Alkalihalophilus pseudofirmus: one gene and its partner. The main gene of each other region encodes a partner of the protein of the gene in region 2 in a complex. Links are inferred from orthologs where the notes say so. Each region holds a gene or a part of one and is shown on either strand. Other genes may lie near its edges. The genes, in order: mfd and uvrA.

Evidence for each region.
Region 1: the proteins of uvrA (region 2) and mfd are in contact, whole or in part, in a crystal structure (PDB 4DFC), measured with the Escherichia coli proteins. The link is inferred for Alkalihalophilus pseudofirmus from one-to-one orthologs.

What each region holds. Positions count from the first base shown.
Region 1 is NZ_CP117835.1:65,285-72,757, reverse strand. The notes cover bases 3,268-7,408. They hold mfd (transcription-repair coupling factor), read right to left. Parts: upstream 7,011-7,408; coding sequence 3,468-7,010; downstream 3,268-3,467. Other genes in these bases: fin (anti-sigma-F factor Fin), read right to left, coding at 7,294-7,408; spoVT (stage V sporulation protein T), read right to left, coding at 3,268-3,290. Also shown: bifunctional methyltransferase/pyrophosphohydrolase YabN, read right to left, coding at 1-962; PQ478_RS00330 (putative polysaccharide biosynthesis protein), read right to left, coding at 975-2,570; more of spoVT, read right to left, coding at 2,751-3,267; more of fin, read right to left, coding at 7,409-7,473. UniProt on the Escherichia coli protein: Couples transcription and DNA repair by recognizing RNA polymerase (RNAP) stalled at DNA lesions. Mediates ATP-dependent release of RNAP and its truncated transcript from the DNA, and recruitment of nucleotide excision repair machinery to the damaged site.
Region 2 is NZ_CP117835.1:3,563,529-3,570,849, forward strand. Bases 478-3,948 are described here. They hold uvrA (excinuclease ABC subunit UvrA), read right to left. Parts: upstream 3,564-3,948; coding sequence 678-3,563; downstream 478-677. Other genes in these bases: PQ478_RS18810 (DUF4097 family beta strand repeat-containing protein), read right to left, coding at 478-536; uvrB (excinuclease ABC subunit UvrB), read right to left, coding at 3,569-3,948. Outside these bases: more of PQ478_RS18810, read right to left, coding at 1-477; more of uvrB, read right to left, coding at 3,949-5,545; PQ478_RS18825 (DUF2198 family protein), read right to left, coding at 5,707-5,931; PQ478_RS18830 (PDZ domain-containing protein), read right to left, coding at 5,967-7,157. UniProt on the Escherichia coli protein: The UvrABC repair system catalyzes the recognition and processing of DNA lesions. UvrA is an ATPase and a DNA-binding protein. A damage recognition complex composed of 2 UvrA and 2 UvrB subunits scans DNA for abnormalities.

The DNA of each region.
Region 1 (7,473 bases), 3.5 Mb from region 2 along the record:
CGAATCATTTTCTCTGTAGTTGATTCGATGATATCACCGATAGAGAACCAGCCTTCATCTTCTCCAATTTGAGCATGAAGCATGACTTGCAAAAGGACATCTCCAAGCTCTTCAATAAGATGATCATCATCCTCTTCATCAATCGCTTCTAGCACCTCGTACGCTTCTTCAATGAGGTACTTCTTTAATGATTGATGCGTCTGTTTTTTATCCCACGGGCACCCATCTGGTCCTCTGAGTGCCGCTATGACTTCACGTAATCTTGTAAACTCTGCAGCCAGTAAGGCCCCATCTTTAACAGGGGGCACGTAGACCGCAGTTAAATTATTTAATGTGGTTGCATGATCTAGTTCATATAAAGGAACCTTAGTCAGTTGTTCTTTAGCTGATCCGACTGCTGTTGCAATAACGACTTCATAATCATCAGGCAGTCGCTCCATTAATGTTAATTTCACATCAGATGCAATCATCGAATCATATACTTGGACAATAATGATGTGGTGAGTCAGTTCAAGCTCATCTCGATTTAGTGCCGTTCCATCAACGATCTGACACCCTTCAATCGGATCAATTTTAAGAGCATTATACATCGGGTCAAGAAAGCTTTGCCCGCCTAAAAATTCAAGATGGATCTCTTTATCCTTCGTTTCATCGAGTAATAATTGGATCGTCCTCTCAGCGACAAAGGGATGCCCCGGCACTGCATAAGTAATAGATCCTTCTGATGCGGCCTCTATAAGCTGCGCAGTGATGCTTCGGTATACATCTTCAAATTGATCAAACTGCTCATATACATGATCAAACGATTGAAACGTAACACCTTCATGACGCAGCTCGCCTAAAACAGGATGGTCTTCTGTGCGGACATACAGCACTTCTGCTTGCTTCAAGTGACGATACACCCCAAGCGGCATCTGCTCTAAATCTCCCGCTCCGAGCCCTATAATATTAATTGTACTCATGTCTTATCCCTCTTATCTTCTGCGCACCTTTAAGCGCAGCTTATTTAATTTCGGTACAGCCTGCCATTCTTCCTCCTTAAGAATCGGTAAAAAGAAGAAGTACCACCCGATCACTGCACCTCCAGCCATCACGGTTGATAAGGCGACTGCAGCTGCTTGAATTCTGCTTCCTTCCATATCAAACAGGTAAGATACCAATCCACCCCATATAAACGTTACGACAATAAGCAAAATCATTGCGCCAAAAAACAGCCAGTAGTACTGATTCGATCTTATGACAAAGCCTTCAAGCTTTCTAATTATTACCAATTGAACAAGCGCCATGCATGCAATAGCTGCAACCGTTGACACGGCACTTCCTAGCGTTCCTATAACAGGGACCAAAAGAATATTAAGCCCAAGCTTCACGAGAATACCAAGGCCCATAACCCAAGCTGGTATATGAACATAACCATATCCTTGCAAGATGGCAGCCGTTGTTAAATAAATCGAGCTAAAGAATATAGCGAAGGCTAAAACAGCCAAAACTTCAGAACCACGGGAATTACCATATAACATAATATTAGCCGGTTCAATGATCATAAAAAGTCCGATAGAAGCTGCTCCGCCGATAAATAACGTTAACCGCATAGCTAAATCACGGTAAAGACCTGCTTTTTCTCTTTCCTTTGCGGCGATTGCTTGTGCGATCAGCGGCACGAGAGCCAATGAGAATGTGGTTGTCACAATGGTCCCAAGCTGTAATAACGGCTGCCCGCGATCATACACTCCTTTAGCAGCATAGGCATGCTCTCCTATTAATCCAAAGTTTTGAAGGAGTGGAATCATCGTAAAGGCATCAATAAATTGAATAAAAATAAATAATAGCGCACTGATACAAATGAAAATACCTTGTTTAAAAAGCAAGGAGTGGATGGATAACACTTCCTTGAGTGATGCCCCACTCACCTTCAGCCATTCCGTCCAAGCGATAGATTTTGATAAGAAAATAATTACAATCACACCAACAACTCCCCCGATTAAGGACCCATATACTGCCCCTTTGCCTGCATCATACGGGTTAGCCGTTTGACTCATAATCACGACAACAAAAATAATAATCATCGCAACTCGGACAAACTGTTCGCTGATGTGAGAGATCGCTGTCGGAAGCAATTCACGCCTTGCTTGGTGAAGGCCTCTTCCTACACTTAAAAAAGGAATAAACCAAAATGTTAAACTCACTGCACGCAGCGGTGCAGTTAATTGCGTATCTCCCATAACTTGCGCTAACAGCGGTGCACTAAAGTACATAGCAGCCCACGCTGCTGCAGCTAGAACGAGTAAGCCATAAAAGGAAACCGCCACTGTCAGCCTCGCCCTCTGTACTTGTCCTGCTGCTTCTAGTTCAGCCACTCGTTTTGAGATGACCACCGGAAATCCATACATAGACAAAAGCATGACCAAACCATAAAAAGGATAAAGCTGCTGATACACATAAAATCCAATATCACCCGCTATATTTTGATAGGGGATTCTATACCCTGCGCTCAATATTTTCGCAAACAAAGCAGCAGCAGATAACGCCATCGCACCTTTAATCAGCTGATGGCTTTGTTCTTGTTGCAAATGTTGTCCTCCTCCACTTATATACCTTTCCTTATCATAATAAAATTGGGGAATGAAACCAAGTATTACCCCGCATATTTTACGGTTAGTGAATTAAGGTTAGTGGTTTAAGATTAATGAATTTAAGGTTAATGAAAAGGAAAAAGCTTGTCCTCCCATACAGGAGACAAGCTTTGACTTTTAATGTTCCATTTGACGAGCTAAAAAGCTAGCTGCAGTCTCTGCAAGCTTTTGTTCTAGCGATCCATTCAAGCTTTGTTCTTTATTGAAAATAACAACAGCCCCAATAGGATCTCCATTTGCAATAATCGGAGCCACGACAAATCCTTTAAGACTGTCAGTATGATCTCCAACTAAGTTGTACTCACCAGAGTTAGCTTCAAGCTTAGACTTTCGGTCATCCATTGCCATCTCGACAATTTCTCCGATTGCTTTATTAGAGAACTCTTTTTTCGATGCGCCTGCCACCGCGATATATGTATCACGATCAGCGATCAACACATGGTGATTTAGGCTGTCATACAACGCCTCTGCGTACTCTTTTGCAAAATCACCAAGCTCTGAGATCGGAGAATACTTTTTCAAGATGACTTCTCCGTCACGATCAACAAAGATCTCAAGAGGATCTCCTTCACGGATACGAAGGGTTCTGCGGATTTCTTTCGGGATTACGACACGACCTAAATCATCAATACGTCGTACTATGCCAGTTGCTTTCATGCTGCTGTGCCCCACTTTCTGAAGATGTAATAGTCTTGATGTGTCTACGTTTAAAAGTGTGAAATCATCGCTTCATACTACTATTATCCGTTTAATAAAAAGAACTATTCACCAATTCAAGAATTTGTTTACCTCTATTGCTTACATCTTCATCGAAAGTAAGGGCACACCCATTTTTTAAACCGTATTACTTGTTGTTTGCTTTCTGCTCTTTGGAATGCTTTGCAGGATTGATTCAACTTTACTGATTAGCTTTTCATCGTCGATATTTTTTGTTTTAATGACAAATTTAATTTTTTCACCAGACGTACCAAGAGTTACCTCTCTGCCTAAGGTATGCGCCATTTCAAATAACATCGCCCCGTCCATCTCTTCTGATGTTTCAGGCGAGAATAAAATATCGATTTGATTTTTCGCTTCTACAATCGATTCGACTCGCTCCTTAGTGGCACGCAGCTTGATTTCTGTGAGACGCAGGAGATACTCAACCTGCTTTGGATATTCGCCGAAACGATCAAACATTTCATCTTTTAAATCAGCGAGATCTTCTATTGTCTCACAGCCTTTAAATCGTTTATACATTTCAATTTTCTGCTTAGCATCTTGAATATAGCTCTCTGGTATATAAGCATCCACTTTAATATCCATCTCAACTTGGAATGGAGGCTCTTTCGGTTTATCCCCTTTACGCTCTTCAATCGCTTCTTTAAGCATTTGAGAGTACAAGTCAAACCCGACCGATTCAATAAAGCCATGCTGCTGTGCACCAAGCAGGTTACCAGCTCCGCGGATCGTTAAATCGCGCATGGCAATTTTAAATCCTGACCCAAGTTCTGTGAACTCTTTAATGGCTTGGAGTCTTTTTTCAGCGACCTCAGTCAGCACTTTGTCACGCTGATACGTAAAGTACGCATAAGCAACTCGGTTAGAACGTCCAACCCGCCCTCTAATTTGATAAAGCTGTGAAAGTCCCATTTTATCTGCGTCATTGATGATCAGCGTATTTACATTCGGGATATCTACTCCCGTTTCAATAATTGTGGTTGTGACAAGAACATCGCTGTTTCCTTCTAAGAAATCAAGCATAATAGACTCAAGTTCCCGTTCATTCATCTGACCGTGGGCAAACGACACTTTTGCATCAGGAACAAGCATCGAGATCTGTTCTGTCATCCGCTCAATATCTTCAACTCTGTTGTAGAGGAAATACACTTGACCGCCTCGCGTTAATTCACGCTCAATAGCTTCCCTGATAAGCGAGGCATTATATTCGACCACATACGTTTGAACCGGAAAGCGGTTCTCAGGCGGTGTCTCAATAACGGATAAATCACGAACTCCAAGCATGGACATATGGAGCGTACGCGGTATAGGTGTCGCTGTTAATGTAAGAACATCAATATTTGCCTTCAATTGTTTAATCTTTTCTTTATGAGTGACCCCAAAGCGCTGTTCTTCATCAACAATTAGAAGACCGAGATCTTTAAAAACAATATCTTTTGAAAGCAGACGGTGTGTACCAACGATTAAATCAACAGAACCTGCTTTCAAGCCTTTCAGCGTCTCTGTTTGTTCTTTTCTTGAGCGAAAACGGCTAAGGACTCCAATATTAATTGGAAAATCAGAAAATCGTTCTTTAATCGTTTCGTAATGCTGTTGAGCTAAAATGGTGGTAGGAACTAATATAGCTACCTGTTTGCCATCCATAATGGCTTTAAAAGCAGCTCGTATAGCAACTTCAGTCTTCCCATACCCTACATCCCCGCACAACAGGCGGTCCATCGGTCTTTCTTTTTCCATATCTTCTTTAATTTCTTCCACTGCTCTGATTTGATCTTCCGTTTCTTGATATGGAAATGTTCCTTCAAAATCAGCTTGTTCAGCCCCATCTTTTGAGTAGGCATAGCCCTTGCTTGCTTCACGTTCGGCATATAATTTAATTAAATCATCCGCTATGTCTTCGACTGAAGATTGAACTCGCTTCTTCACTTTCTTCCAGTCATTTCCGCCCAGTGCATAAATTTTAGGATCTTTTTCTTCTGACCCTACATACTTTTGCACTTGATCAATTTGCTCAACAGGTACGTAAAGTTTATCATCACCAGCGTAACGCAAGTGCAGATAGTCTTTGTGCAGGCCGTTGATTTCAAGCGTTTCAACACCTAAATATTTACCGATCCCGTGGTTCGTATGAACGACTAAATCTCCGACCTTTAATTCGGAGTAGCTTTTAATACGCTCTGCATTTGATAACTTTTGCTTATTACGCTGTACACGTTTTTTCTGCTTGGCGTATACTTCTTCCTCAGTAATGACGACAAGCTTATGAGACGGCAGCTCAAAACCACTGTTTAACTGGCCAACCATTAAGTGAACCGTATTTTCAGTAAGCTCCGTCGCCCTCTCTACTACATGAGCGTCTATCCCTTCTTCATCTAAGTTTAATGCAAGTCGTTGCGCACGGTCTTTAGAGCCCGCTAAAAATACAATCGCATAGCCGGATTTTTGCCAGCGCTTTACTTCTGATTGCAGAAGCTGCATTTGCCCATGAAAGTTTTGCATCGATTTACACGTGAAATTCACCACATTTTCTGGGCTCGTTGATGGAATGTGCTTTAAGAATAACGATAAATAAACAATCGAATGAGAAGACTTTTTCATACCCTCTAGTGCATCTAGTGACATTGTTGCTTCATGTACTGTCTCTCCCTGCGCTAGGAGGGCCGTGCTCCATTCTGCTTCTTCTTTCTCTAAGTTGTCTGCCATCTCTTTAACCCGGCTCATCTCATCAATAATAATCAATGCATCATCTGGCAGATAAGAGAGTAACGTACTCTTTACCTCATAGTAAAAAGACATGTATTTATACATACCTTGGAAGCTCGAGCGCTGTTTGAGCTGACCAATTTCATAAGAAATATTTTGAGACAGCTTTTCTTTAGTTTGTTTAGCTTTTACTTTCTTTAAGGTAGCTGACAGCTGTTCTTGGAGCCTGTTAGCTGCGTGTTGGTAATGCTGATCTTGTAAAATAACCTCTTCGGCTGGTCCGATGGTGATTTCTTTCAATTCTTTTTCAGAGCGCTGCGTTTCAATGAGAAACGTTCTGATTGAATCAATTTCAGTATCAAATAATTCGACACGGATAGGGTTTGATTCAGTTAAAGGATAAATATCAATAATGCCCCCTCGCACACTGAACTCTCCTGGAGATGACACCATATCCACACGCTCAAACCCCATCATAACCAATTTTGTAATCACATTATGGATCTCGCCGATATCCCGGCCAACAGAGATATTTAATTGGCTGTCCTTCCATAAGTAAGTTGGAGGCAGCAACCTTCTTATCCCTGCTAAAGGAACAATGATAATCCCTTCAAAGCCAGCTACTAATTTATTTAATACGTCTAAACGCTGTGATTTCATTTCAGGACTAGCAATGGCAATTTCCGAGGAAATAAGCTCATTAACTGGATAAAGATGAACGTCCTCTTCTCCTACTAAGTCAATTAAATCCTCATACACCTTCTGTGCTTGAAAAAGATTATGAGTAATGATTACTTGCGTCTTTTTCGTTTCCTTGTATAAAGCAGCCATTAACAGCGTCCGGCTAGAACCTGTTAAGCCTGAGAGCAGCTGCTCTTTCATTCCAGCTTCAACACTAGATGAAACCGCTTTAACCTCATCATTTACTAGAAAATACTTTTGCAATCCTAACATGTTGTTCCCCCTGTTATTCAACACCTATTCTACTTTGTTTATTGCTACTCTGCCTTTTTAAGTAGTATGACAAAACAAATCAACTTTTTTGTCTTTAGCAGACTTTCATTTTCATATAAGCATACCAATTCGCATAATCGTTTTATTTATAACTATGTTCGACTTATAATAGCACTTACCTGCCACTTATTAAAATTTCAAAACAGAAAAACGCTTTGGCATATTGCCAAAGCACTTCCTGAAGCTTATAACAGCCCATATTAATTGCTATTATTGATTGCTATTATTGAATAAATGTATCTAATTCATAAAAATCAGGATTTCTCGTTAAAGCTTCTTCGCAATCATCACACACTACGTTCACATAGAGATCTCCATTTGTTTGATATGATAACATATCTTGTCTTTCATTAGACGTTAAATGGTCAAAACCAAGTGACGTAGCATCTGTGTGGCTTTCTAG
Region 2 (7,321 bases):
TAGACAGTCGCTTGTACTTTCATTGATTTCACCTTGGTATGGAATAATACTTTTTGATCGTTCACGCGAAACGTCGCTTCCTGCAAGAACACACGACGTGCCTCCTCGGAATCTTTCACGCGGTAAACACGTGCCTGACATTCAATTCGAACATCTGGCTCTTCCCAAGGAACAAAGGTAATCGACCCGTTTTCAAGTGAAATGTCCACATTAGCAGGTGCTAGGTCACGATGCTGGAAAATGTGGTCCACCACAACAGAAGAACCAAAGTTAAAGTCTAAATCAAAGTCTTTAATTTTCTGGAGTGCCGTATCAATGAAGCTTGCAAATCGATTTTCAGCAGAAGAGGATTGTCGGTTGCGCTTCTTATACTCTTCTCCCTCATCCCAATTCACATCTGTTATTAGAGAAGCTGGCTCAGCACGCCTTTGTTCAGGTTCTGCTTTCGTATCCATCGCTTCTAAAAGCTTAATGCCCTCTTCAGCTGTAATTTTACCATCCTCGATCATCTTCAAAATCATTTTCCGCTCTTCCATCGTTAAAGCCTCCTTAATTAATGTAGCTCATGTCAGATTTTCTATAATACTTAGTAGAAAAGGTACGCACTAAAAGCACGCACCTTTTCTGTTGTCATCTTCTATTGTATTACGGATGATCCTGCGATCATGTTTCATCTTTTAGCTTTTTTGTAACTCTTTTTCTTCCATTTGATCCTTCATTTGATTTTCCATCCGTTTACGATCACGCTCTAGTATCGGCTTTAAATAGCGGCCGGTATAAGAAGCTTTTGTTTCAGCCACTTGCTCTGGTGTCCCTTCAGCGACAATTTGACCGCCTTTGTCCCCGCCTTCAGGTCCTAGATCAATAATATGGTCCACCGTTTTAATCACATCTAAATTATGTTCAATAACAAGGACTGTATCCCCATTATCGACAAGTCGCTGCAACACTTTTAATAAACGGTCAATATCATCCACATGCAGCCCTGTTGTTGGTTCATCTAAAATATATAATGTTCTGCCTGTCGCACGACGATGAAGCTGAGAAGCAAGTTTCACACGCTGCGCTTCCCCTCCTGATAAAGTCGTTGCCGGCTGGCCAAGTTTAATGTAGCCAAGCCCAACATCGACCAAGGTCTGAACCTTCCGCTTAATTTTCGGGATGTTAGCAAAGAATTCTACACTCTCTTCCACCGTCATTTCAAGCACATCAGAAATTGTCTTTCCTTTGTACTTAATTTCAAGTGTTTCACGGTTATAACGTTTCCCTTCGCACACTTCACAAGGCACATATACATCAGGCAGGAAATGCATCTCAATTTTAATAATCCCATCTCCGCGGCAAGCCTCACAGCGGCCGCCTTTCACATTAAAGCTGAAGCGGCCTTTCTTATATCCGCGCACTTTTGCCTCGTTTGTCATCGCAAACACATCGCGGATATCATCAAACACTCCCGTATACGTGGCCGGATTTGAACGAGGTGTACGGCCGATCGGCGACTGGTCAATATCAATAACTTTATCAATTTCATCGATATCAGCAATTTCTTTATGTTTCCCTGGCTTGTCCTTCGCACGATGAAGCTTTTGAGCCAACGATTTATACACAATCTCGTTAATAAGGGTACTTTTTCCTGAGCCTGAAACGCCTGTTACGGCCATAAATAGCCCGAGAGGAAATGTAACCGAAACATTTTTCAAGTTATTTTCGCTTGCTTTTTTCACAGTAAATGAGCGCCCGTCAGAATTTCTGCGTTCTGTTGGCAGCGGAATAAATTTTTCACCGGATAAATACTGGCCTGTAAGTGACTCTTTATCTTTCATAATCTCTTCTGGCGTCCCTTGTGCCGTAATCTGTCCGCCGTGAACGCCTGCACCTGGACCAATATCAATAATATAGTCAGCTGCCATCATCGTATCCTCATCATGCTCAACCACAATCAGGGTGTTTCCAAGATTCCGCATATGTTCAAGCGTTTGAATTAAGCGGTCATTATCACGTTGATGAAGACCAATCGACGGTTCATCAAGAATGTAGAGAACACCCATTAACGATGATCCAATTTGGGTGGCCAGACGAATACGCTGCGCCTCACCGCCTGATAAGGTACCCGCTGCACGCGATAGAGATAAATAGTCGAGCCCAACATTTATCAAAAAACCGATACGGTCATTAATTTCTTTTAGAATAAGGCGAGCAATTGCATAATCCTTCTCACTCAGTTCTAGGTTTTCAAAAAACTCTTTCGCTTCTTTTACTGAAAGAGAGGAAACCTCACCAATATGTGTTCCATTAATCTTTACAGCTAGAGCTTCCTTCTTTAAACGGTAGCCCTTACAGCTAGGACAATGCTTATGCGTCATATACGTTTCCATTTGATCACGGATATAATCAGAGCTTGTCTCATGATAGCGGCGTGAAATATTGTTCGCTACCCCTTCAAAAACAATCTCATTTTCTCTCACTTGTCCGAATTCATTTTCATATCGGAAGAAGATCTTCTCTCGTCCGCTTCCATGGAGCACTTTATCAAATAAAGCTTCAGGTATTTGTTCCACCGGCTGATCGAGATCAATCCCGTAGTGATCAGCAGCTGCCGCTAAGAGCTGCGGATAATACTGTGAACTCGTCGGCTCCCAGGCTGCGATTGCATGCTCACGAAGTGTTTTTGATCTGTCAGGAACCACAAGCTCTAAGTCCACTTCAAGCTTTGAACCAAGTCCATCACATGTTGGACACGCGCCGTATGGACTGTTAAACGAGAACATCCGCGGCTCAAGTTCTGAGATCGAAAAGCCGCACTCAGGGCATGCATGATGCTGGCTGAAGAGCAGCTCTTCTTCACCAATTACATCAACAAGTACACGTCCGTCTGCTAATTGCAGCGCCGTTTCAAGTGAGTCAGCTAAACGAGTATGAATGCCCTCTTTGATCACAATTCGGTCAATAACGACTTCAATGCTGTGCTTTTTATTCTTTTCCAGCTCAATTTCCTCGGCTGCTTCACGCATCTCTCCGTTAACACGCACACGGACAAAGCCTTGCTTCTTAATGTCTTCAAGCACCTTCACATGCGTTCCTTTCCGCCCTGATACGAGCGGTGCTAGAATTTGCATTTTCGTCCGCTCTGGATATTCAATAAGGCGGTCCACCATTTGCTGAATCGTCTGCGAAGAGATTTCAATCCCGTGCTTGGGACAAACTGGTTTTCCGATACGTGCATATAAAAGCCGCAGATAATCATGGATTTCTGTTACTGTACCGACAGTAGATCTTGGATTGCGGCTTGTTGTTTTCTGATCAATTGAGATAGCTGGTGAAAGGCCTTCAATTGCATCAACATCAGGTTTATCCATCTGCCCTAAAAATTGACGAGCATAGGCAGAAAGGGATTCAACATATCTTCTTTGCCCTTCTGCATAAATCGTATCAAAGGCAAGTGAAGATTTACCTGAGCCTGATAAGCCTGTTAATACGACAAGCTTGTCGCGCGGAATCGTCACGTCAATATTTTTTAAGTTATGTGAGCGAGCTCCTTTTACGACGATTTCTTCTAATGCCATCCTGTTCACCCTTCCGCTTTTAGCTCTAATAATAAATCACGAAGCTCTGCAGCACGCTCAAAATTTAATTCGCGGGCAGCATCCTTCATTTCTTTTTCCATTCGTTCGATCATCGCTTCTTTATCTTTCTTGCTTAACTTCGTCTTCGGTGCGGCTGTTGTTTCGCCGTCTTCATCCGATACAATTGTTGCCTGGATCACCTCTGGAATTTTCTTTTGAATCGTTTTAGGGGTGATGCCATGCTTTTCATTATATTCTTCTTGAATGCTGCGGCGTCTTGCCGTTTCATCAATGGCGATCTGCATCGATTTAGTCATCTTATCTGCATACATAATGACATGACCATTAGAGTTACGAGCAGCACGTCCTATCGTTTGAATCAATGAACGTTCTGCACGCAAGAACCCTTCCTTATCAGCATCGAGTATCGCAACAAGAGACACCTCAGGAATATCAAGCCCTTCACGCAGCAAGTTAATGCCGACTAACACATCAAACGTTCCCATCCGCAGCTGACGAATAATTTCGATTCGTTCAAGCGTCTTAATCTCTGAGTGGAGATAACGTACTTTAATGCCGATCTCTTTTAAGTAATCCGTTAAATCCTCAGACATTTTTTTCGTCAGTGTCGTGACAAGCACTCGTTCATTTTTCTCAACTCTAGCATTAATTTCGCCGATCATATCATCAATCTGGCCTTCGATCGGGCGCACGTCAATGGTTGGGTCGAGTAAGCCTGTCGGACGAATAATCTGCTCAACCATTTCCGGCGTGTGTTCAAGTTCATACGGACCTGGTGTCGCTGAAACGTAGACGCTTTGGGAAACCTTCTTTTCAAACTCATCGAATTTTAAAGGCCGGTTATCGAGCGCTGAAGGCAGACGGAATCCGTGATTAACGAGTACTTCTTTTCTAGCCCTGTCTCCGTTATACATTCCCCGAACTTGCGGAAGTGTAACATGAGACTCATCGACAATCAGTAAAAAGTCTTCAGGAAAGAAGTCAATCAGCGTGTAAGGGGTAGCCCCTGCTTCGCGCAATGTTAAGTGACGTGAGTAGTTCTCAATTCCTGAACAAAAACCCATTTCAGCCATCATCTCTAAATCGTAGCGCGTTCGCTGTTCAAGACGCTGCGCTTCTAGAAGCTTCCCTTCCTCATGCATTTTCTTCAGCTGTTCTTCAAGTTCTATTTCGATATTAGCAATCGCTTTTTTAAGCTTTGCTTCACGGGTAACGAAGTGGGATGCCGGGAAAATGGCTACATGATTTCGCTCGCCTTTGATTTCACCTGTCAGCGCATCTACTTCTGTCATCCGGTCTATTTCATCACCAAAAAACTCCACACGAATACATTGTTCATCACGAGATGCCGGAAAAATTTCTACGACATCGCCGCGAACTCGGAACGTACCACGCGTGAAATTGACATCATTTCGGTCATATTGAATGTCTACTAAATTACGCAATAAAGCATTACGGTCCAGCTCCATTCCAGTTCTAAGAGACACGACTAAGTCGCGGTACTCCTCAGGCGAACCTAAGCCGTAAATACAAGAGACACTGGCAATAATGATGACGTCTTTCCTCTCAAAAAGCGCACTTGTAGCCGAGTGTCTAAGTTTATCTATTTCTTCATTTATACTTGCATCTTTTTCAATATACGTATCAGAACTAGGGACGTAAGCTTCTGGCTGGTAATAATCATAATAGCTGACAAAATACTCTACAGCATTGTTTGGGAAGAACTCTTTAAACTCACTATAAAGCTGGCCTGCAAGAGTTTTATTATGGGCGATAATTAATGTGGGCTTGTTTACTTCTTGTATAACATTAGACATCGTAAATGTCTTACCTGTACCTGTTGCACCAAGCAAAGTCTGATGCTTTCTTCCTTCTTTTATCCCTGCTACAATCTCTTTAATCGCAGCGGGTTGATCGCCATCTGGTTGATAAGGCGAGTTAAGTTCAAATGTCTGATCCACCAAAAAACCTCCTCACGAACCTATGATCTCTTAGCAATAGTATATCACAACCAGCTAGGTTAAAAGCAAATAATAAGAACGTACGTCCCCATTTATTTTCCTTAAATTTGAAACTGTGTAGTATTTAAATAAAGAAAGAGAGCCGATTTCTCGACTCTCTGCTACATACCTGGACGTTTGATTAATACTTTTTTAGCGATAAGAACTCCTGCTGCAAATGATGGGATGGCGATCAGCAAAAGCCACCAAGGTTTATCATACACACTGATGACAGACAGAATGACCATCCATGTGACAATACTTGCTCCGACCAAACTAAAGGTTACTCTTGTGGTGATGACCATTAGCAAGAACGGGGCGAACAGTGCTAATAATATTTCTGACATGCTCTATACGATTTCTCCTTTACTTTATCTCAAGCTTAAACCACCGAATCTTGCAATTGATAGTCTTGCTTTACTAATAATACGCCTAGCTGATGATGTTCTCCGTCATAAAGGGCCCCTTGGGTAAATCGAACTTCCCCGGAATGATCAAGCACATCTATTTTACAGAAGGCAGCAGCATTAAGCTGAAGCGCCTCATAGAAACTGTTCTCATCATGGACGGTTTGACCATTCACTTTAACTATTGTCTCTCCTACTTGCAGTTTCATTTTGGTTGCAGGACTATTTGGGATCACCCCTAAAATGACGCAGCCTTTATCCCTTGAGCCGTAAAATGATGGACCTGCCTCATCACGAGCCTTGGCAAGCATCCATAATACTTCCCGTAAAATGATCGCAAGGGAAGCAGCCAGTACTGCTACAAACGGATACCAATAACTCGCTGCTGCAAGAATGCCTAAAAACACCCCAAGCCCTGCCACTCGCATGCCCATCATCTTAATAGGCTCTTTCGGAAGAGCGGAACGAACACGCTGGCCAAACCCTACTAGGACAGGGAACAGGATCGGCTGAAAGCTTGTCTCACCTAAAGAGAATACCGGCCAATACTCAAAGCCAGGAATGATTCCTGTCGGTACAAAGAAGAAGACCGGAACAATCCATAATCGTTTAGCCTCTTGAAATCCTACCCATTTACCGCGTTTACTTCGTTCAACACCAGGCGATGTATACACATCTCCATTACGGTAAATAAGGAGTCCTTCCCCAATTGCTAACAGAGCAAGAATAACAGCTATATAATGCAGCGGGAAGCCGCTCAGAAAAGCAGCGATATTTTGCAGCATACTAACCTCAGTAAATACGGGTGCAAACGCCACAGCTAAAAGTGTCAGGCCGATAATATAAGAAGGTGACATCCACCTGACTGATGTAGTTAATACCATCACAATCGAAGCCGCAATCATGACAAAAACCACTTCCATCGTGATCACAATTCCGATTCCAAGCGTTGCGGCTGAAATAAGAAGACCGATCAATAATGCTGGCAAGAACGGTATGACAAAGTCAGCAATCTTATCTGTCACACGCGTATGAAATGCTACCCGTTCTTTTTGAACGCGGCGATGCGCAATTAAAAAAATCACAAATAATCCTATGTACAAGATGGGGTTGGCGAAAAATGAGCCAATCGTAAGTCCCAAGCTTTTCAGAATGTCGATCATCATACATCTAACGCCTCCAGAACTCTTTCTCTCTATTCTACATTATATAAGGGGAAAAGAGATAAAGGATCTATGAGAAATTGTGATTTTTGATAATTTCCTACAAAGAAGAGGGTGAACAGCTCCCCCTGACAGCATTTGTTGATCTCTGCTGCAAGCACACGCTT